One region of the Sideroxydans lithotrophicus ES-1 genome, then DNA from elsewhere that is predicted to be linked to it. Evidence: riboswitches for the same ligand, from Rfam matches in the RefSeq annotation. Region 1 holds a riboswitch; each other region holds the start of a gene.
What was found. A riboswitch is a leader RNA that binds a small molecule or an ion and turns the genes downstream of it on or off. The one in region 1 is predicted to bind cyclic di-GMP.

Region 1 (8,733 bases):
GATCTTTGAAACATCCAGAATATCGTTCAGGATCCCCAGAAGAGATTTGGCCGAACTATGGATCTTCTGCAGATAGTCTTGCTGCTTATCGGACAATTCGGTTTGCAAACAAAGATGGCTCAATCCTATGACCGCATTCATCGGTGTGCGCAGCTCATGACTCATGTTGGCGAGAAATTCATCCTTGATATGGCTGGCTGCTTCGGCATGGCTTCTTGCCTCCTCGGCCGATTTCAGTTTTTGAATCTCCTGCTCGAGTTCGCTGTTGACCAATAACAGCATCTTGTTGCGGTTCTCCACTACCCTTTCCAGTACTACGATGCCGCGGTTGACCAGTAAAGTCAGTATCGCAATGACGAAAAGCATGACAGAACCGATGATGGCGCCTGAACCCTGTGCCCTATCTGATCTTCGGATCGCCTTGTGTATGGTTTCCTGGAATTCTTTTTCCGCGGCATCCCTGTAGGACACGGCGGATAACGAATAAGCATTGCGCAATTCGCGCAACTCGTTTATTTCCTGCTGACTGGGTGGGTTCTTTTTGGCCATCATTCTCTGGGCCACATTGAAAGCCAGGATATAGAAGGTATTGAAGTCCGATTTCAACTTTTCGATTTCGTTCGTATGGGTCGGATCCATCCGTTCCATCGAGTCATATCGGTTCAAAATTTCAGACGACTTGGCCTTGGCGCCCTCCAGATAATCCACTTCACCGGTTGCGGCTGCCGCATTTAGCGATTCCACCACGCCGTCGAAACTTTTCAGGTTTTCCCCCGCGGCATAGAGCGTCGGGAACTGAGCGTCGCGTATCTCTTTGAGCAGCGCATTCCCACCAGACAGAACCAGCGAAGAGTAGATCAGGTAGGCGACAAAACTGAATGTGGCAACCGCTGGCACCAGCAGCAATTTGAGTTTCAATGGATAGTTGCTGAATTTGCTCAATTTCACGGTGGGCGCCTTAAGGTTTGAGAACGATCCTGACGCTGCGATTCACAGCGCTCCTGTCGATATAGCCGATGGCGTTGGGATTGCCTGCTATGGCTTTTCTGACGGTGGCATTGCCAGCCAATCGTTTGGGTGGGTGGCCATCGCCCGTGAAAATGATCTTTGCCCAGTAGGCTGTGAGTTGGGCCGGGCTCTTGTGGACGACCTTGGTGTAGAACTCATCCCGGATTGCGCTGCCTTCAGGCTGGTCGATGGGAATGGCAGTCTGGCCATTCGGAAAGGTGCCGATCTTGCCAAGGAAAATCTTGGTGGTCTGTTCGGCGGTCAGGTTCTTGATATGGCTTCTGGATGACACGATGACAACCACGTCGGCATATGCGCTCGCGGCAAATGTGGATATTGCAAGAAGCAGGGCAGACATCAAGCTGTTGCGGATCATGATTGGTGATCTCACGTTCTTTTCGGCACTAGAACACAAAGTCGACGACTGCAGAAATTACATGAAATGTCGTTCCGTAGAGGGTTATGTTTGCCGGCACGTTTATAAGGTAGCCGTTCGAGCTGTCGCTGAGCGTTATACGATCATACTGCACCTTGAGGTCGTAGTTTCTCATGAAATCCCAGCGTGTTCCCAGACTGTTCGTGCTCTGCGATCTATCTGACAATAACAACAATGTCGCGGTTGGCGGAGGGGATGACTGCAAAAAGGAGCCGCGGCTATTCTGGCTGTGTATCAAATACGGCGTGAATTTGTTGATGCGATAACCGGCGCTGACATACATTGCACCGACCTTGTATGTCGAGCGGCGCTGCATCCACTCCGACATGGCGAACCAGTTGCCCGGATCGTAACTTGCGCCAACCGATAAATCCTTGTTCTTGTTCCACACCCCGGGGAGGGCTGTTGCCGACTGGGTGGATGACAGGCGCTCCTGATAGCCGAGATGAAACGTTGCCTCGTCATATTCAAGATTGTCGAATATGCCCCACATATCCTTCGAAGTGGTGATGCTGGTCGGTCTTTCTAACGTATTTCTCCCGAAGATTGCCTTGATGGAATTGCTCGCTTCCCCGATCTCAAAGCGGTACATGGCATCAATGCCATCGCTGCTCGGTATGGATTGCTGATGATAAAGATCAACTGGTGGATATACCCAGGTATAGCTGTAGCCCACGTCGCGATTTTCGGAATTCATGAAAGTCGGCAAGGCTATTCGTCCGGCGCGCACGTAGGTGTTCGGGTTGAAAGAGTATTTTACGTTCAGCCATTCCACTTCCGGCCGGTAAGTGCCATCGGCGTGATATTCCGATATGACCTGAAGAACAGCCGATACACTGGGCGTAAAGCTGGCATTCAGATGCGCAGCGATTTTGCTGTTATTGCTGGACGACCACTCGCTGCTGCGCCCCGTCCCTTTGGGCATGGTGCTATCCAGAATATAGTCTCCCAGGTTGAGGCTGGAATGAGAAAGGCCTAATGTCCCGAATCCGCCGAACTTGAACATCGGCTGGTCTGATAATGTATTAGTGGCAGGAGCGGAGGCCTGGTTTGTCCCGCCATTTTCAATCGCACTTGTCGGTTTATCTTTCGGGGCAGCTTCTGCAACGGAAGTTCCTGCAGCAATCATGAGAAGGATTGCGAGGCAATATTTTTTTGGCATAAGGGTCACCTTGATATCAAAAAACCGTGTTTGATTGCTCAAGTCAGTTTTAATAACCTCACATGCAGGGTTCGGCCAAGCCGGATCTTTGGATATATGAAACTTGTTCAATATGCTCAAATCATCGGAATATTCATTGCGGTTCGCAATATGTCCCCGGAGTTTGCGCGTGCCCGGCAAATTATGCATAGACAATATGTCGAAAGATCCGGCTTGCCTGTGTCGCGCGACGGTGGAAATGAAATGTCCGGATCAGACCTTTGCTACCTTATGAACCTCCAGTCGTCGACACTATCAGGCCAGTTGAGCTGTAAAGACACTTCATTATTCGGGATTGCAACTTCACTGGCCTGCTCCGCCTGACATCCTGTCAGAATTTAATGAACGGGCTGCCCCATAGCATCTTCATGATTTCAACCAGTTCGGAAGATGACTGTTTTGCGCTGCCTTGCAAGCGGGCATTTTCTTTCCTCAGGTAATCCATCACGAACTTGATTTTCAGATGCGTTTTAACGCGCGCAATCACTATCGGGGCGTTAATGGGTTTGTGAATGAAATCCGAGGCGCCGACCGAAAACCCCATCTCTTCATATTCGTCCTCATTCTTCGAGGTGATGAAAATAACAGGGACATCCGCAAGCTCCGGTTTCGCTTTGAGTCGGCGACATGCTTCGAACCCGTCAATATCGGGCATCATGACATCGAGCAAAACCAGGTCGGGAGGATTGGTATATGCGTAATCGAGAGCATCTTTGGCCTGATTAAACATTTTCAGCGAATATTCCTTCGCCAAAATCGACTCCATGATCATCAGATTCTCGACTGCATCATCTACCACCAATATGGTGGGACGTACTAGCACAGTAGGCTGTGCGCCAGACTCTTCTATATTGTCCATAATGATCTCCTTATTAAATTATGATCTCGATCAAAACCTCAGGCAGGCAATATCGTTGGGCCAGGATTCAAGGACATTCTCGGCGTTAACGGGTAAAAATACAATGCCGTTAATGATGGCATCTCGAACAAGCCGGACCAACGGCAACGCAAAAAATGATGAACGGTAGAATTAATTCCGGAGTCTCCAGTCTGAGAGTCGTCCTGGTCTTTCAGGGCAATTCGTAGCGTCAAATTACTGACGAAGATATAAAGGAGATTCAAAATGACCTATCAAGACAGCAACAATACCAAACGGGAAGATACAACGTTCAGGACGGTTTTGGGCTGGCTAGCAGCAGCGGCTACGGCTATTGCCAGCATCGCCAGCGTGGTTAGTTTTTCCTGATATGTGAACTATGAAAACGGGGTTACATGGAGGCGGTGAGAGCCGCCTCTTTTTATTTGCGGAGCAAACTGTTTCGATCGCATGAATGAATTTCTGCATGAAGGGGTTCTCAAGTTTTCCTGGGCGGCTCTTCAGGCATGTTTTTTCCTGAATATAGTCCAACGTGCTGGAAAAACCGAGCCTGTACGAAGGGGCCTTCTTGCAATAACCGGGATTTTATGTAAATGTGGCCGCCCGATTTGCAATGCTTCTGGCATGTCGGTATTGATAAAGGCAAACCTGTTGAAAAGCAGCGACGCAAAGTTTCCGGTCTAAGGCAAAAAACCTTTGATAGCGGGGCCGCCAAATCCTTTCTGATTGCTCCAGCGATGTTGCTTCATGGAGCGTCAATATGATGGAACAGCAGGTTCCAGTGCGCCTCCCCAAGCCATCCCGGACGACCGAGCAGCCTCGCGGAATAGGCCATTTCAACTGACTATAGTGCGGAATATGCAGGCAATTGATCATCGATAGAGGGAGGTCATTGTGAAAGTACAGTTCAAATCAAGTGAAGTGCTGATATTGCTGGCGGCTTCAGTAATGAGTTTCCTTGCCAACCTGCCGGATTCTTTGCTGGGGAATGTGGTTGACAGAAAAGCATTGCTGGCCGCACTGACTGCCCTGATTGTCGTGGCTATGTTCCGATATCTGCAGATACTGCTGTTGTTGACGATCTCCATTCTGGCTATCGGCGCGAATCTTCCCGAAGGGCTGGCTGCAGCGTTGGGTATCAGCCAGACGGCGTTGCTGGTATCGCTAGGCATCCTGGTTGCGCTTACGCTGCTGAACCGCGTGGCCAAATTGTTGCCTACAGACCAGACGGCACTTGCTTCAGAGATCGCCGATATGCGTCAAACCATGATGGCAGCGATCGCAAAAGGAGACCAGGCTACGCTTCAATGCCTGTTGGAAAAGGATGAAAGCGTCAACTTCACCCTGAATGGCACGACTCCTTTGCATCTGGCTGCCGAGAAGGGATACCCGAACATCGTGCGTTTACTGGTCGGACACGGCGCGGATTTCCGCATGAAGGATGCAACAGGCAAGACCCCGTTGGAGGTGGCGCAGTCGAAGATGAAATTCATCCAGACCGAAGAGATTCTTTATAGTGCGAGCAGACCAGCATTTGCGACTGGCGATGTTGAAAACAGGCGTACCGATGCCGAGATTTGGCGAGGGGCTTGACTGATCGAGGTCTGATGCAGGCCTTCATTGCCTGGCATTTTGTGCATTTTCTTGTTGGATCACGAACAGCTTATCTTGCCTGTTTGTCGATGTCGTCCGTTTCCTTCACCCATTCCTTGACTTGCTGAGCCACCCAGTAGCCGTCATCCAGCGGTATATCATGACCCGCTGTCGGGTGCAGTTTGACGGTGCAGTCCCATTGTTTCGCCAGAGTGAGCGAGCATTTCACATTGACCAACCGGTCTCGCTGCGCCGCAAGCAGCAACACAGGGGCGGCAGGAGCCGCCGGTGCGGCACGATATGAGGCGGCGGCCCGCAACTGGCGCAAGATGTTCGCACGCGTGACGGGACATTCCCGCGCATATCCTGTCCACTGTTCCAGCAATTCCGTGCGCTGTTGTGCGGAGCGATTCTGTGTGCTGGTCAGGCGCAGTATCAGTCGCTCTCGCCGAGCGGCAGAGCCAAGCATCAGATAACTCGACAAAGCCGGATAATTGGCCGGGCGCAGCCTGTGGTAGAAGGGGTTGTTCGGTGCCAGGCTGGTGTTGATCAATACCAGCCTTTCCAATTCATCCGGATAAAGCCTGCACCACTCCACTGCCACCATTGCGCCCAAGGAAAGGGCGAGCACGCGGTAAGGTGGCGCATACCCGAGTTGCTTGAGTTGCGCGCGGCAATGGTGCGCCATCTCTGCCACGCTGTTGAGGCTGGTGTGTGCATGCAGGCTGCCATTGCCGGGGAAATCCAGGGTGACGATGTTGCGTGCACCTACTGCATCCTGAAACAGCATGGGGAACTCGCCCCAGTGGCGCGTTTCGCGCATCAAGCCCCGCAAAAGAACCCAGGTCGTCATCGTCTGTACCAGCGCATCACTGCACGCTCCTGCATGCGAAGCCGGGTGGGGCCTTTGACCAGCCAATTGTCGTAGCCGCCGGCAGCGCGCATCAGAAAGTCCAGCCAGACGGCATGCCTGCGCAATACCCGGTGCAGCCGATGCTCCACGGATGGGTTGAATATGCCGTGACGAGAGAAGAGTTGGAGAGGGTTCTTCTTCACCCACAGCCAGGAACCCATTTCCAGCGTCAGCGGCAAAAAAGTCCTGTTTCTGTCGTTTTGCGACTGCAGGTAAAGATAGTCCCATATGTCACCGTGCGTGCGGTATTGCACGCTCTGCGGCTCGAACAGGTATCTGGTGTTGGGATGGGTCTGCTGAAACAGTTCCTCCAGCCTGAGGATGTCGGCCAGGTGATCGATAGGATGCACGCTATGCGCATGCGGAAACCAGATGCGATCGCGCGCCCCGAAGCCGGAGTGGCAGTCCACGGCGATGCTGAAAGGACGGGGCAGCAATTCCTCTTGCACGGTACGGCACAACGCCAGATTCTCGCTTTCCATCTCGGCACCTGCAGCACCGCGATACCAGGGCAGGTGCGGGCTGATGCGGTGACCGCCTAGCAGGAAGGGAACTCCGCCTGTTGCCTCCACCGGCGCATTGCGCATCAGATCCACCCCCCGGGGGGTGCTGCGTGTCGATTGCCACATCCCGCCAGGGTTGATCAGGGGCATGAATACCAGGCGCACGTCCTGCAGCAGATGGTGCATGCTGCTGTCCCACTCCAGGCGAGTGAGCAAACTGCGCAGGAAGTACAACAACACCTGCGTGCCGATACGTTCCAGGCCATGGACGCCACCGAAGAATCCAATCGCAGGCAACTTTGGATCGGGGTTGCCCAAGGTCAGCCGGTAGACGGGGAAACATTTATTTCCGGCACTGACTTCGCATTCGATATGCGCTTCGAGACGATCTTTTCCAAGTTCCAGGATTCGTTCTAACTCTCTCAGTTCGGGCAAGGTGGACATGGGAGTTCGGGTCTATGCCTGGTAATGTAAGTGCAATGGGTAATGGTCACGTTTCGGATAATACCGCCATTGTCGATCATGCATTCTGCATCTGTTCATTCTGCTTGCAATGGATGACTGCAGAGAAATCGAACTTTTTCCGAGATCGCCAGTCGATTCCGGCATATTCAGCATGCTGCCGGATCGGCTGCCTGTTCAAACAGCCATGCCCTGAAAGCGGCCACCTTGTTCAACATGCTCTTGTTCCTGGGCATCACCAGTTGATAACTCAGGTCGCTGGCTATGTTGTGTCCCAATATTTGTACCAGCCTGCCCGAGCCAAGGTCGTTCTGCACCAGGCTATGCCATGCCAGGGTGACACCAAGGCCGTTGACTGCGGCCTGGATCGCCAGGTCGGCATCGCCAAAACGACGGACATTCAGCGGGGCGTCGACCACTCCCAGCCCGGCAAGCCACGTTTTCCATTCCGGAAACGTGCCGCGCATGATGTGCCAGTCGTCCTCGATCAGATCGGCATGCAGCAGGTCGGCGGGAGTCTTGATGGATGCTGCCAGCTCGGGCGTGGCCACGGCAACTATCCATTCCGGCATCAAACGCTCGACGCTCAGTCCGGGATGGGGATCGCTGCTGAAGCGGATCGCCATATCCACTTCCTCCATCGAAAAATCGACGATGCGTCGTGTGGCCAGCAAATGGACCTCCACATCCGGATAGCGCAGGTAAAAATCATTCAAGCGCGGAATAAGCCAGCGTGCCGCGAATACGGGCGGGGTCGAGATGGTCAGCGGTCCGGCGATGCTGCCGGAGCGCACCCTCAGCATGGCCCGCTCGAGCTGATCGAAGGCGTCCGAGACCAGATGCAATGCATCATGGGCCGATTCGTTCAGGACCAGCGTCTTGCCGCGATTGAACAGGGCAACGCCAAGATGATCCTCCAGCAGCTTGATCTGCTGGCTGACTGCCGCCGGGGTGACATGCAATTCCTCCGCAGCACGGATGAATGAACGATGGCGAGCAGCTGCTTCGAAGAATCGCAAGGCGTTGAGCGGTGGAAGATGGCGTGCCATTAGTTTTCCTTAATGTGTCCTCAATAAAGTCTAGCTTGTGATCCAAGGCGCCGGCCATTAGAGTCGTGCCATCCGAATTAATCTTACTGGAACTGATCATGGGAATCACTACCGTCTACCTGCTTGTTACCGCCTCTGCATTTTTCTGGGGAGCCAATTTCGTGCTGGCCGGGCCTATCCTGGCCGACTTGCCGCCATTGTGGGCAGCGGCTATGCGCTTCGTGCTGGGGGCCGCCTTGATGTTCATCATCGCCGGCGTGCGCCGCGAACAACTGCTGGGTTTGCTGAAACGCAATGCCGGAGTTTACCTGTTGCTCGGAGCTGTCGGGATAACCGGATTCAACCTGTTCTTTTTTTATGCGCTGCGCTCCACCTCGGCTAACAGTGCCGCACTCATCATGGCGACCAATCCTTTGCTTACCGCGCTGCTGGCAGTTGCGTTCCTGGGCGAACGCCTTACCAGCCGGCATCTGGTTGCATTGCCGGTCGCATTGATCGGCGTGGCGGTGGTCATCTCGCAAGGGAATATGAACAAGCTGGAGTCATTGAACTTTGCGCATGGCGACTTGCTGATGCTGGCCGCCAATCTGTGCTGGGCGGCGTACAACGTCCTTGTCCGCCGTTATATGCCGCAAGGTTCGCCCATCGCCAATACCAGTTGGGTCATGGCGGCAGGAGCGATCCTGCTGGC
Region 2 (5,461 bases), 1.1 Mb from region 1:
TCAAATCGCACGAAACATCGGGAATCAACTAAAGAGGTTAGCTTCGCAATGGTTTTGCAGTGAGAGAAAATCAATAACAAAACCTGAGCCAGCCTCTTTTCCCTTGACTCCGACTCATGGCGCATTCAGCATCTCCGCTACTTGTCACTGCATAAGGGACACAAATGCCAAACACCAGCAATGAACATCGCCCCGGGCGGTTTCTGAAATATTCGGCAACGTTGCTGGTGGTTGCGCTGCTGGCTTACGCCGCCTTGCTTGTCGCGCAGTCCTGGCGCGTGGCCAAATCCGAGCAGGCCAGCCAGTTGGCGACGATCGCCGCGCTGAGCGGGAACTCCATCGATATCTATTTCACCCAGTTGCAGATCGGCATGCAGAACCTGGGCGCGGATCTGGTCGTCACCGGCAAGAAGGCTGACCTTGACCGTGCGTTTGCGCTGGTGAGCCGGTTTCAGGGTCTGCACACGGAGCTGGAGAACGTGATGCTGATCCGCGGCGATGGGCAGATATTGCTGACCGGGGAAACGCCTAACCGGCCGGACCTGCCCACGCTCGCCCATGAGCCTGTGTTCAAGCAGATACGCGACGAGTTGCAACAAGGTTCGCCCTTTGCGGTTGGTCGCCCGGTGACGGGGAATATAGACAGGAGCTGGGTCGTCTCGGCACGCTATGCCATCACCGACAAGGCAGGCAAGCTGGCCTACATCATCAGCGCCAACCTGCCGGTGGACATGATGCAACGCTACTGGATGGACGCCATCACCCCCCGCATCACCGCGCTGGGTCTGGTGCGCGACGATGGGTATCTGGTGAGCCGCTATCCCGAGCCGGATGCAGCCAGCCTGGACAAGACCTATGGCAAGCCGGTGACGGGTGCGATGGCCGAGTACCTGCGCGCGAACGACCATCCGCAACAAGGGCAGGTGGAGATACGCGACAACGGCAAGACCACGGGTCTGCTGGTGCTGCGCCGCCTGCAGCACTATCCGCTCACGCTGTATGTCGAAATGCCGGTGACGGAGATCAAGGCGGCATGGTGGCACGATATGCATGCGCCCTACTTCCTGATGGCGCTGGTGCTGGCGTGTGCGTTCGCTTTTTATGGCCTGCGGCAACACCGCCGGGCCTGGTCTGAGGAAAAGCGCCGCGAGGAACTGCGCCACCACTACGAACATGCCCTGCGCGTACGCAGCCCGAACGAGATCTTCATGTTCGATACCGGTACCTTGCAGATCACCTACGCAAACGACCGGGCGCTGGATGACCTGGGCTATGCCCTGGAGCAACTGCAACAGAAGAGCATCCTTGCCCTGCATCCGCAATCGGGCATCGAATCGTTTGGCGTGAGGCTCGAACAGTTGCGCCGCGGCGAGCAGGAGTCGATCACTTACCAGACCATCCAGGTGCGCGCGGATGGCAGCAACTATCCGGTGGAGGTGAACCTGCAACTGATCAAGTCGGAGGGTGATGGCGAGAGATTCCTGGCCATCGTGCATGACATCTCCGCAATCAAACTGGCCGAGGACAATATTGCAAAGTTCAATGCGCCCGTCGAACGGCGTGCTGGCAGGAATAATCAATGAAGCACCGAATAAGTCGTCACACCGGCGAAGGCCGGTGTCCAGTTGATTGTATACACTGGATTTCGGCCTTCGCCGGAATGACGGCTACTGCAGTCTAGTCGAGTAGAGTGTGCAGGCGCGCCCTGCAACTGCCGAGAAACTTGGATCTTTTAAGGTGCCCATATGCAAAGCGTATTTGAAGCTTCCTCCGGGCTGGATGCCCACATGGTCCTGAACCTGCTCGAACAGCACGGCATCTCGGGACGTATCGAAGGGGAGTATCTGCAGGGCGGCATCGGCGAGCTTGCGGCGATGGGCTTTGTGCGCGTGCTGGTCGCAGAGGCTGATCGCGCCGAGGCGATGCGGATAATCCGCGAGTGGGAAGCGATACAACCAGCGGAGGAAACGGCCAAACCGGAAACGAGCGCCTCTATCTCACTGCGCATCTTCGTTGCCGGGGTATTTGTGGGGGCGGCGCTGATGTATTGGTTGCTGAAGGTGTTCGCCGCCTGAGGGTGCCGCATGGCGAACGGATGCCGGGTCAGTGGGCCGTTTGCGTGTCGTAGTATTTGACCGACTTGCGCGAGCCGGGCTTCTTCTTGTGGGTGACCACGCCCTTGATCGTATCCAGTCCGGCGATGGCGATATCGGGATAAGCCGGGTTGAGCGCATGCAGCTGCCAGCCGCCATGGTCGCCGCGCCTGAGCTGGCGGAAGATGAATTCCTCGTTTGCCTCGCCGACCACGAACGAGCCATCCGATACCGGCGCGCCCATCTCGATGACCAGTATCTCTCCCTCGGTGAACTCCGGCGCCATGCTGTCGCCCAGCACCATCAGTGCGACGATCTCCTTGCCGGAACAGGCGCTGTCGTTCATGGCGTCTTCCTGCGAGGCGGCAACGACGGGGATGTTGATTGGCTTGCGCGTATGCATGAGCAGAGCTCCCGAATTCAAGGGTCGGATGATAGCGCCAAACCTGTAGCGGATGAACACACTCACAGCAGGGGCTAGTCATGCGTTGCCCGGGCGGCTGCACTGCTGTCTTTGCGGTAGCCGGCGGGCAATTATTGCAGAACTGTAATATCCCTTTAACTTGCTTGCCTTTTCGGAAGAAACCGGATGATAATGACCTCCAGCAGTAAACTAATAGCAAACCTATTGAAAGGTAGGGACGCAAAGTTTCCGGTCTAAGGGGTCTGCAAAGCCCTATGACAGCGGGATTGCCGGTAGCCACCGCCCTTGGAGTGGTTCCCGTTAGTACCTTAGCTCAGTCCAGCCGAAAACCTTGTGTCTCTCCTGTCCGATAGAGCGAGCGGATACAGGAGGGTTTCATGCAAGCAAATTTCAAGAGTCGCGACGTCTGGCTTCTGGTCATCGTTTCGCTGATGGCGTTCGGCGCCAACCTTCCCGAAAGCGTGTTTGGGAACGTGATCGATCGCAACCTGTTGCTGGCCGCACTGGCGGTGACGATCTTCATTGCCCTGTTCCGCTACCTCAGGCTGATGCTGTTCCTCACGGTCTCGGTATTGGCCATCGGCGCGAACCTGCCCGACCAGCTGGCTACCCAGTTCGGCATCAGCCGTACCGCGTTCATCATAGCCTCGGGTGTGCTGGTGGTGATTGCCTTGCTGTACAAGCTGTATGACCGGCAGAAGGCACTACGCAAGGCGGTTGCCGAACAAAGCTACGCTGGATTGCCGGGAGCCGAAGCAACGGGAGTGCAAATGGCGGTCAGCCACCTGCGCGATACCCTCGAATCCCGGGCGTCGGTCCTCGCCGCCATCTCGAACGGCGATTTTGCCGCTTTGCATCAATTGCTGATCTCCGATGTGGAGGTCAATTTCAGCCAGGACGGGCAGATCCCGATCTTCCTTGCCATCGAGAAAGGCAATGTGGATGTCGTGCTGCTGTTGCTGATCCACGGTGCAAAACTCAGGATCAAGAACCACCTCGGTCTGTCGCCCATCGACGTGGCCTTGAAACTCAGGTTCGCGCGCATCGCCAAGATCCTGCATTACGCCGATACCCAGAACATGGCCATCCAGAATCGCGCTGTCTATTCGGCCCAGCAGACAAGGAAGATGGCGGTCCTGTTCGCCGACATCTGCGGCAGCACTGCCTTGTATGACCAGATGGGGAACGAAGCGGCGCTGAACATGATCACGAGCACGCTGAACCTGCTGAAACAGGAGGTCGCCAAGCACAAGGGCACCCTGATCAAGACGATCGGCGACGAGATCATGTGCACATTCCCGAATGTCATGCTGGCGGCCAAGGCTGCCCGCGCCATGCATCTTGCGATCGACACGGAAAAGCCCGGCGGCGAGCTTCCCATCGCGGTCCGCATCGGTCTGCATTTCGGCGATGTCATCCTCAAGGCCAACGACGTGTTCGGCGACACCGTGAACGTCGCTGCACGCGTCGCATCGATCACCAGGGCACAACAGACCTTGACCACGCAGGATGTCATCGATGTCCTGCCTGAAGAATTCGATGGCAAGGTGATTCCCATCACCCGCGCATCATTCCGCGGCAAGCAGGATGCGCTGGCGGTGTTCCAGTTGCTCTGGGAACCGGAAGGTTCGCTGTCGAACCGGATAGGCGATGAGACATTGCGCAAACTGAAAGCGAGCACCGAGGAAACTTCCACCATGGAGCAAAGCATCCAGTTCTCACGCAGGATAGACCTTGCAGGAACAGTCAGCTAAGCGAATCACGTGCCCTGCCCGGATAGCCCTGACGAGAAAGCCCGGCATTGCCGGGTTTTTTCTTTGCCATAGCTGCACCATGTAGGGCAGTTCCATTACCTGGGTTAAAATGTTCACGGATCCCCGGTCGTTATTTGCATACCATCTTTGATACACGCTTTTCGCTCTCCCATGCGCATCTCCCATCTCCGCCAACGCCTGTACGATCTCGGTGCCAAGCCGTGCCACGAAGACCGTCTGCTGCGCGGCTGGAGCCAGGTGTGCTCGTACGACAGGAAGGGCAGCCCGGCCGAGACGTTCTTTCCGCTCGCATTGCGCAATGAGTTGCCGGGCATCGAAGCGGAACTGGATGGGCTGGCCCGGCTGAAGAGCGAACACCCGGACACCCTCACCCTACCCCTCTCCCAGGGGGAGAGGGAACTGAATCGGCATTCTGATAATGAGAAAGTAGCGCGCTTGCTGATCGAGCTGCACGACGGCCAAATGGTGGAAAGCGTGCTGCTGCCGCGCGGCGGGCTGTGCGTTTCGACGCAGGTGGGATGTGCCGTGGGCTGTGTGTTCTGCATGAGCGGCCGCGACGGTTTGCTGCGCCAGCTCGGCAGCGCCGAGATCGTCGCGCAAGTGGTGCTGGCACGCAAACGCCGCGCGGTGAGCAAGGTGGTGTTCATGGGCATGGGCGAGCCTGCACACAATCTCGACAACGTGCTGGAGGCGATCGAGCTGCTGGGCACGCAAGGGAACATCGGGCACAAGAACCTGGTGCTTTCGACGGTGGGCGATCTGCGCGTGTTCGAGCGTCTGATGGAAGGACTGACTCACAAGCCCTCACCCCAACCCTCTGGTGGAACTACTGACCATTCGACTAGGCCATCAGAAAACAATGGCCAAGTCGCTGGTCATCCCGCTTGCGGGAGAGGGGGCAACCGTGAAAGGCAATCTTCAATTGCTGCGGTGAAACCGGCACTCGCGCTTTCGCTGCACACCACCGATGAGGTGCTACGAACCAGGCTGCTGCCGCAGGCACCGCGCATTCCCGTGGAAGAGCTGGTGGAACGTGCCGAGATATATGCGCGTGCCACCGGTTATCCGGTGCAATACCAGTGGACGCTGATCGAGGGCGTGAACGACAGCGACGCCGAGCTTGCGCGCATAGTCCAGCTGCTCAAGGGCAAGTACGCGATCATGAATTT
Region 3 (8,733 bases), 430 kb from region 1:
ACCCATGGCGAAACACAAGCATTTTTTGCTTTTGCATATCCACCGCTAAGAATGAGCGATGACGTCAAAAATCCCGTTTGTGCGATCGCCGGTGAGGCAACCAAACAACAAGCCAATGCCAGCACACAAGTTTTGATGCGTTTCAACATTATTCTGTCTCCGAATATATGGTCTGTAGCAATCGGACATATGTCCTTTATTTTGTTGCATAAATACCATATCAGAGATTATCAGCAAAAACCCTTCTAGGCTATACGAAATATGCAAGAGACCCATCCATGCGTTTCAAATCTCGACCGCTGGTCGGACATTCCAATTCCGCTGGTCGGCTTCAGGTCATTATCCGACTTGGAGATATTGCAATAAATCACGCAATAACACATTGTGCGAACGCATGCATTTCACATGCATTTAATTATTGAACAGGAGCGATCATGAACTTGCCTAAGCATTCGGTAACCGTTGTTTTAATGGCGTTGTTATCCAACTCTGCGGTGGTTTTTGCGGCAACACCCGCACCAATCATACCGACACCATCCACGGTCGCACCAGCACCAATCATGCCGACACCATCCACGGTTGCACCCGCACCAATCATACCGACACCATCCACAGTCGCGCCCGCACCAATAACACCGACGCCTGTCGCTACTTCACCCACAACCGGTTTGGCTGACGATCATGATAACGAAGAGGAAGATCGTGATGGAAATCGTCACCATGCCAAGAAAGAGCATGATGAGCGCTTATCGCTGGTTGCCAGCCTTTCAGGCAATATTCTGACTGTTACGGCAGTTTCACCCGCGAAGCTTAAGATAGGCACTCACCTTTCCGGAAAAGGAATTCCGGCTGGAACCAGGATTACAGGATTTGGAACAGGCAGGGGTGGGGTAGGCACCTATACCGTAAGTGCTTCATCACATGACTGATTGTTGGGCTGTGTATCGCTGTTAGGACCATCATCCTCATTTGATAGATGATTCGGCAGTAAATATGCAATTCATCAGATCATAGAGACGGGCACTTGATTCAAGTGCCCGTCTTTTTTCTGCGATTCTAATTTCATCTGCGGGCAGATCACTGCAATGGCTGTGATGATCCTGGTATCTGGTTGCCTTTGGCGTACATGCACTTTGCATAAGCGATGTCATAACGCTGCTGGGCATCCTCCGATGAATTCGGACTTGTTTCCACTCCCAACATGCTGCCGGCGGCAAGCCCGGCTGAGCCGCCGCTAGCGGTGCTGGCTTGTCCGCCACTCAAGGCTCCTGCAGTTGCTCCAGCGAAACTATGAGAGGCTGGTTCGTAGCGTGAACGGACGATGGAATTTTGCGCATAGCTTCGGCAGGTCTGTTCATCTTCCATAAATGTCTCGAATGGCTTGCCCTGCGCTGGCAACACCTCGACATGGGGACCGACAGGCGTAGTCGTGCAGCCGGTCAAAACAAGCGCGAATCCAACTGCCAAGGTGGAATATGCAATGATTTTCATCATGACAGACACTCCTCTCATACAGACTTCCAACTAGTAAGGCAGGTCGTGCTGAAGGTTTGGGCGGGGGCACTGGTCCCGTCTTCCAGCCTGCCATGCGAATAATAATAACTTTTGCTTGCTTCGCATAATAACAACTCTGCGCTTGCGTCAAAATGGCAGGAGGTGCTGGCCCGCATCTTCAGCTATGGTTCAGAAACAGGATTACTGTTAGATTGCAGGTCGATGAATTATTAGCGTCTGGTGCCGTTTGCGATGATTGCTGTACATTGTCGACAGTAAAAAAACAGAAAGGGATTCATGGAAATCTACATTTATTGGTTCTTGCTGGCGTTGGTGCTGATCGGTCTGGAAATGGCCACGGGTACGTTCTACCTGCTGATGGTAGCGGTGGCCATGGCAGCGGGCGGGTTGGCGGCATTGCTGGGAGCAAGCATGGCATGGCAGTTGACGCTGAGCGCCTTGATGGTGATGGCGGGCACGATCTTTTTGCGACGGTGGAAAAGCACCCAGACCAGCGAGGCGTCCAGCACAAATCTTGATATCGGCCAGCCGGTGCGTGTCATAAAGTGGAACGATAATGGCTCGGCACGAGTCTTCTATCGCGGCGCGGAATGGGATGCGGAACTTGAAACTGCCGGCATACTGCAAAGCGAGACGCTCTATATCGCAGCAGTACGCGGATCCGGTCTGATACTGACGAACCGCAAATCGCAGCAACCCTAAGGAGAAATAAATGGAAATCGCACTGTTCATATTGCTCGCCGCCATCATCTTCATCGTCAAGGCGCTCAAGGTCGTACCGCAGCAAAACGCGTGGGTGGTGGAGCGTCTGGGGCGCTTTCACGCCACATTGTCGCCCGGCCTGAACGTCGTCATTCCGTTCATCGACAATGTCGCCTACAAACACATGCTCAAGGAAGTCCCGCTCGACGTTCCCAGCCAGATCTGCATCACCAAGGACAACACCCAGCTACAGGTAGACGGCATCCTGTATTTCCAGGTGACCGATCCCAAACTGGCGTCCTACGGCACCAGCAACTACATCATGGCGATCACCCAGCTCGCCCAGACCACCTTGCGTTCGGTCATCGGCAAGATGGAACTGGACAAGACCTTCGAAGAACGCGACGACATCAATCGCGCGGTGGTGGCGGCGCTGGACGAAGCGGCGACCAGCTGGGGCGTCAAAGTGCTGCGCTACGAGATCAAGGACCTGACGCCGCCCAAAGAGATCCTCCATGCCATGCAGGCACAGATTACCGCTGAGCGCGAGAAGCGCGCCCTGATCGCCGCTTCGGAGGGACGCAAGCAGGAACAGATCAACATCGCCACCGGCGAACGCGAGGCTTTCATCCAGCGCTCGGAAGGCGAAAAGCAAGCTGCGATCAACACCGCACAAGGTGAGGCTGCGGCGATCATCGCTGTCGCAACCGCCACAGCGCAAGCGATCCAGCAAGTCGCCCAGGCCATCCAGTCGCCCGGCGGCATGGATGCAGTCAACCTCAAGGTCGCGGAAAAATATGTCGAAGCATTCGGAAACGTTGCCAAGGAAGGCAACACTCTCATCCTGCCAGGCAATCTGGCAGATATGGGATCAATGGTGGCGACCGCGATGAGCATCGTCAAAACGCAGAAATAGGGGGATGCTCCGCCGAATGAAAGCTTGAGAGCAGGATTTGATTTATTGTTTAACGGCTCCAATGGAGAGGGAAATGAAAAAATCGGTCTTGATGCTCGTCATGTTGTCGGCAAGTCTGGCGTTGAATGTCAGAGCTGAAGGTTTCTTCGTGGGAAGCGACATCGCTCCCATCGTTTATTGGAAAGCAAAATCCGAGGATTGCTTCTTTAACTGCAGTTCATACCGGTCGCAGCAGGACAGCAATGCCTTTGGCTTCGGGATACACGGCGGGCAATGGTTATGGAGCGGTTATGGCGGCGTGGTTGGCTGGGAAGCCGGCTATGACAATCTCGGCTACATCAATGGCAGTACGACAGCCACTGCAGGCTTCACGACCTCCACCGGAAACTGGAAGCATACTGCCACTGCAGTTCATGCGGCGGCGATACTGGAAGGGATCAGCGGAAAGCACAGGGCGTTCAGCAAAATCGGCCTCTTCAGATCCTCCACGAAGACCGAGGGTACTTATGTGATTGGCGGCGGCACTTATTCAAGCCGGACATCCGGCACAGGTCTGCTGCTTGGCGTGGGATACAAATATGAGTTCGCCAGGCAATTTTTTTGGGTAGTTGGTATGGACGGATTCATTCGGGTAAAAGTCTCAGACCCGATCAGTCCGGCAACCACGACGTCAGAAAATCTCCTCAAAATCTCATTTGGAATAGACTATAACTTCAAATAAAACAGCTTGATGCAGCAGACTTCCAAAGTGCATGCCAAGGTGGAAATTCGGGCATATTCCATGCTGCCATTAAAGTTGACCATGATACTTTGGTAAGCGTATTATTCTCGATAACTGGAATGATTCCCGTTGCGCTTGGCGAACTTTCATAGTTCCCACTCAGAGAAGATTCCTCGGTACTTGATGTAATCACAGACCACAACGTTGCCATTCCGACGATCGGAATGGATCGGCTTCAATCGCGGATATTCGTATATGACTGGTTTTAAAACATCGTATGAGATATCGATATTCAAAACGATTGGCATATCTGGAAATTGCCGCAGCTTTGGCCATGCTGGTTGCCTTGTACGTCGGCACAGAGCCAAAGTGGTGGGGGTGGCTGCTGTTCGCACCTTTGTTTCTCTATATCGTAGCCAGAGCTGTTCACACTTACCGGTATTCATTAACCATCGATGGCGATCGCATCACTGTTGTGGATTTGAACAAGCATGACCAATACCTTGTTTCCGAAATAGCGGCAATCAATGTTTGGCCTGCCAAGGGTGAGCGGGTCGCCGTCATAACTTTTGATGACAGGAAGAAGCTAAGTTTTCCGAGTCATTTGGATGGTTTCGACGAATTGGTGGAGTCGTTGATGGAACAATCAAGATCTAAACTGCAAACCTAGAGTCATGCAGTTGCATCAAAGCAATAGCTATGGAGGCATCATGTCGATCAGTCCCACTGCATACGTTGCACCTCACATATACCGGCGTGTTGCGGATAACACCCCGCTCAGCAGAGTAAGGTCGGAGGTAAACCAGCCTCCGACATCCCCGAAGATGCACGAAATACGGGAAAAGTATGAGTCGCTGAAAGCGGCAATGAATGGCGCGGATTCTGCCTTACACTACAAGAAGGCATGAAGGAAGTCTGTGATGGGAAGATATTTCGCAGTCGTGGTCCTGGTTTTGGCTGTTTCAATGCCTGCATATCCGGCATTGAATGTCGGTGCAGCTGCGCCCAACTTTGTCACTCAGGCCTCATTGGGCGGCAAAGTATTCACATATTCGCTTGCGGATGAGCTGAAGAAGGGCCCGGTAGTCCTGTATTTTTATCCTGCCGCCTTTACGCCGGGCTGCATCATCGAAGCACACGATTTCGCCGATGCCATAGAACGATACAAGGCCCTGGGCGCGACTGTGATCGGCGTATCTCATGACGATATCGAGAAATTGAACAAATTCTCGGTCAGCGAATGCCGCAGCAAATTCCCGGTAGCTGCAGACGCAGACCAGAGCATCATGAAATCCTACGATGCGATACTTGCCGCAAAGCCTGAATATGCCAACCGGATATCATACGTGATCGCACCGGACAGCAAGATCATCTATACCTATACAGATTTGCAACCGGGCAAGCATGTCGCAAGCACACTTGAAGCCCTGCGCAGATGGAATGCAGGGTACAAACCCGATCGACCATGACATAACCGGATATCACGCATCGTCCGAGGCAAACCCATACCCATTGCTGTAAGATTGCATGCACGAACGGTGCCGATGAACAAGCACGCCACTGCATCCAGTCACAGAATTAAAAGGAGCTTCAAATGGGAGAGGGAGAAGAAGAGGTAAAACGGAAGATCAAGGAGCTGAGCGCGTTGATCGGGGTGCTCGAAAAAAAAGCGAACATCACTGAAGAAGTGAAGCATGCGCGAACAAGTGGTTCGCCGGATAAATTCAGGGATGCCTATTACTCTGTGGACGATCTCGAACTCAGGAAACGACTGATCACCACCACTGGCGAACTGGACCAGCTTTACCTGCAGCAATGCGAACTCGCAGTCGCCTCGGCAACCGAAGAACTAGCCAGGGCAACCGATAAATCAAAACAGCAACCGTGGCCTTTGGCGATCGCGGCCTACGTGGGCCCGATGGTCGTCGGGCAATGGGGATTTGGTCTTTTTGGTGCGGTAGGCGGCGCAGTCGGCGGATATTTCCTGGGTCAGTGGGTCATATCCGCAACCAAAAAAGAGGACGCGCAGGCGGTTGCTCAAGCGCAAAAAATTCTTGCTGCGGCGCAACGACGCAATGAAGCATCCAAGGTAGAACCCTATCTTTTCAGCGCAGCAGAACAAGCTGGCGGCGAGCGGGAGAAGTGATCCAACTTGAAACGGATTGATCCTCTGTACGCCAGCGCACGGATGCAGCGATCGATCCGGGCATGCCAAACACACCCAAGATGCCCGTAATCATTGACTTTGCAGCCTGCACGCATATCCGAATCCCTGCCGATCGATCCAATGCCCTACAGTTCAATTGCAATTGACCCTGTATGGGTATGGCTGTAATATTTCTTCAACTTGGCAAACATGCTGAAAAGTATGGACGCAAAGTCTCCGGCCTAAGGGAAGCTATGGCAGCGGGACTGCGATATCGGATCTCCATCCGGCATCCCTCTCCCTTTGCATATTTCCCTTTCAACCGCTGAAGCATGGATCTCCATGCATGCCGCCAGGATGGCGTATTGCTTGGAAGAATGGATATCAATCAACAAGGGGTGTTTATGTCGAACGAAGAAGTCTTCTTTAAGTGGTCTCCGGAGTACAGCGTCAACATCAAAACCATCGACGATCAACATCTGGAACTGGTCAACATCCTCAACCGGCTGTTCGTCGCCGTATCCAAACGCGAAGGAGAAAAAGCCATCGCCGGCATACTGGACGCGCTGGTCAGCTACACGCAGACACACTTCGCACTGGAAGAGCGCCTGATGCGCCAGGCGAAATACAAAGACCTCGAACCCCACATGGCAGAACACAAAAAGCTGCTGGCCCAGCTCGACGACCTAGCCAGGAAACACATGCTCGAAGACAAACCGATCTATTTCGAGATGCTCAGTTTCCTCAAGACCTGGCTCAAGGAGCATATCCAGGGCGTGGACACAAAATACAGCGCAGCCTTGCAGCAATCCGGTTTCTCTGTCGCCGCATGGGAGCGCGAAGCCACCGCCGAGTTCGCGCTCATGTCGAACTCCAAAAAATGGTGGGAACTATGGAAGACGGCCTGACCTGAACTGAAAGGCTGCACAGTCTTTGCAAACTGCAGGGCGGGGAAGGCGAAAGTCTTCCCCGCTTTCTTTTGATACCAGCTTCTCTCGGCATGTTCTCACCGCGTTCTAGCATCTGGCGGCAAAAATCGAAATCCAAATTGACACCAGAACGTTCGTTCTGTATCTTTGCCGGGATGTAGTTCATACCACTTGATCGAGGGAGATTTCAGATGTCAGAGGTGAAGAAAATTAAATTGACGCCCGATGAGATTCGCACAGCCAGGAACTCGGCGGCGGCAGAAAAGACTCTGAACTTCGCCAACAAATCCATGCTTGCAGCCAATCTGGCAGCGGCAGAAGCCAGACAGATACTGGAAGCCAAACAGCTCATCGCCACCCAAAAGGAAGAATCAGCCAGTCAGGCACGCGCCGCATATGAGGAAGCTGTTGCAAACCAGGCTATAGCCGAACAGGAAATGCGCGCTGCCAAGGATGCTGGCGAACAAGCACGCGCAGATGCTGAAGCAGCCAGGGTCGCCAAGATCCTCGCAGCACAGGAAGCTGCCGCTGCCAAAGAGTTGGCAAAGGAACAGGCAAGACAGCGTGCACAGGAAGCGGCTGCAGCCAAAATCGCCCAAGCAGAAGCCAAGAAAAAAGCCGCAGAAGAAGCGGCCGCCTTGAAACAAGCTGCAGCCGAAGCAAAGAAAAGAGCTGCCGAAGAAGCTGCCGCCCTGAAGAAAGCCGAAGCAGAAGCCAAAAAACTTGCCGCACAGCAGGCAGCAGCGGCCAAAAAGGCTGCGGCTGAAGCCAGGAAGCAGGCAGCCGCAGAAGCTGCCGCGTTGAAAAAGGCACAAGCAAAAGCCAAGAAGGCAGAGGCCGAAGCGCGCAAACTCGTTGCGCAACAAGCTGCGGCAGCAAAAAAAGCAGAAGCCGAAGCAAAGAAAACAGCAGCAGCGGAAGCTGCCGCCACAAAGAAAGCTGAAGCCGAAGCCAGGAAACTGGCCGCGCAGCAGGCAGCCGCAGAAGCCGCGGCGTTTAAAAAAGCAGAGGCAGAGGCCAGGAAGGCAGAGGCCGAAGCTCGCAAACTGGCTGCGCAACAGGCTGCCGCTGCGAAAAAGGCCGAAGCGGAGGCTATGAAGCAAGCAGCCCAGGAAGCGGCAGCACTCAAGAAAGCCGAAGCCGAAACGCGCAAGCTCGCCGCGCAGCAGGCAGCTGCCGAGAAAAAAGCTGAAGCGGAAGCCAGGAAACAGGCCGCGCTGGAGGCAGCACTGATCAAGAAGGCAGAAGCCGAAGCCAAAAGGATCGCCGCACAAGAGGCTGCAGTCGCAAGAAAACTGGCCGCGGAACAAGCCAGGCTAGCCGCACAGGAACTGGCCGCCGCGAAGAAAGCAGAAACCGAAGCACGCAAGTCAGCTGCTGCCGAGGCAAAACGCATCAAGCAGGAAGAAGCCGCAGCACGCAAGGCCGCGGCTGCGCTGAAAAAAGCCGAGGCAGAAGCCAGAAAAGCCGCGCTCGCTCCCCCCGAGCCGGTCTGGCCTTTCCCGGACGAGGAAGTCAGCCCGGCTTAAAGCACAGCGGCAACTGGTGCCATGACCATGCTGGATATCGCGATACTATGTCTGTTTGCGTATAGCGCCGGCATGGTCGATGCAGTCGTCGGCGGTGGCGGCCTCATCCAGATTCCGGCGCTGATCAATGCCTTTCCCAACTCGCCGCCTGCAACCATATTCGGCACCAACAAGCTCGCCTCGATCTGCGGCACCAGTGTCGCCGCGCGTTCTTATTTCGGGCAGATGACCGTCCCCTGGCGCCTGGTGCTGCCTGCCGCCATCAGCGCCTTCGT

Region 2: it holds a riboswitch for cyclic di-GMP, as region 1 does, so the genes downstream of both, SLIT_RS15320 (adenylate/guanylate cyclase domain-containing protein) here and SLIT_RS15115 (ankyrin repeat domain-containing protein) in region 1, are expected to answer to the same signal.
Region 3: it holds a riboswitch for cyclic di-GMP, as region 1 does, so the genes downstream of both, SLIT_RS07830 (bacteriohemerythrin) here and SLIT_RS15115 (ankyrin repeat domain-containing protein) in region 1, are expected to answer to the same signal.

The regions. Positions count from the first base shown of each region.
Region 1 covers NC_013959.1:1,139,807-1,148,539, forward strand. Annotated here, with positions in the region: gene SLIT_RS05780 (response regulator) at 1-948, opposite strand, end outside; gene SLIT_RS05785 (type 2 periplasmic-binding domain-containing protein) at 959-1,399, opposite strand; gene SLIT_RS05790 (hypothetical protein) at 1,413-2,795, opposite strand; gene SLIT_RS05795 (response regulator) at 2,977-3,504, opposite strand; gene SLIT_RS16260 (hypothetical protein) at 3,769-3,891, shown strand; cyclic di-GMP riboswitch class I at 4,154-4,238, shown strand; gene SLIT_RS15115 (ankyrin repeat domain-containing protein) at 4,417-5,115, shown strand; gene SLIT_RS05805 (alpha/beta fold hydrolase) at 5,186-5,968, opposite strand; gene SLIT_RS05810 (M14 family zinc carboxypeptidase) at 5,965-6,975, opposite strand; gene gcvA (transcriptional regulator GcvA) at 7,143-8,042, opposite strand; gene SLIT_RS05820 (DMT family transporter) at 8,141-8,733, shown strand, end outside.
Region 2 covers NC_013959.1:2,224,093-2,229,553, forward strand. Annotated here, with positions in the region: gene SLIT_RS10970 (PAS domain S-box protein) at 165-1,583, shown strand; gene SLIT_RS10975 (putative signal transducing protein) at 1,746-2,075, shown strand; gene SLIT_RS10980 (S24 family peptidase) at 2,104-2,496, opposite strand; cyclic di-GMP riboswitch class I at 2,702-2,791, shown strand; gene SLIT_RS15320 (adenylate/guanylate cyclase domain-containing protein) at 2,895-4,271, shown strand; gene SLIT_RS10990 (RNA methyltransferase) at 4,443-5,461, shown strand, end outside.
Region 3 covers NC_013959.1:1,573,325-1,582,057, reverse strand. Annotated here, with positions in the region: gene SLIT_RS15580 (outer membrane beta-barrel protein) at 1-149, opposite strand, end outside; gene SLIT_RS07875 (hypothetical protein) at 416-661, opposite strand; gene SLIT_RS07870 (glycine zipper family protein) at 1,078-1,494, opposite strand; gene SLIT_RS07865 (NfeD family protein) at 1,792-2,217, shown strand; gene SLIT_RS07860 (SPFH domain-containing protein) at 2,228-3,133, shown strand; gene SLIT_RS07855 (hypothetical protein) at 3,207-3,854, shown strand; gene SLIT_RS07850 (hypothetical protein) at 4,156-4,524, shown strand; gene SLIT_RS07840 (peroxiredoxin) at 4,775-5,323, shown strand; gene SLIT_RS07835 (hypothetical protein) at 5,449-6,000, shown strand; cyclic di-GMP riboswitch class I at 6,194-6,274, shown strand; gene SLIT_RS07830 (bacteriohemerythrin) at 6,405-6,908, shown strand; gene SLIT_RS15200 (hypothetical protein) at 7,121-8,458, shown strand; gene SLIT_RS07820 (sulfite exporter TauE/SafE family protein) at 8,480-8,733, shown strand, end outside.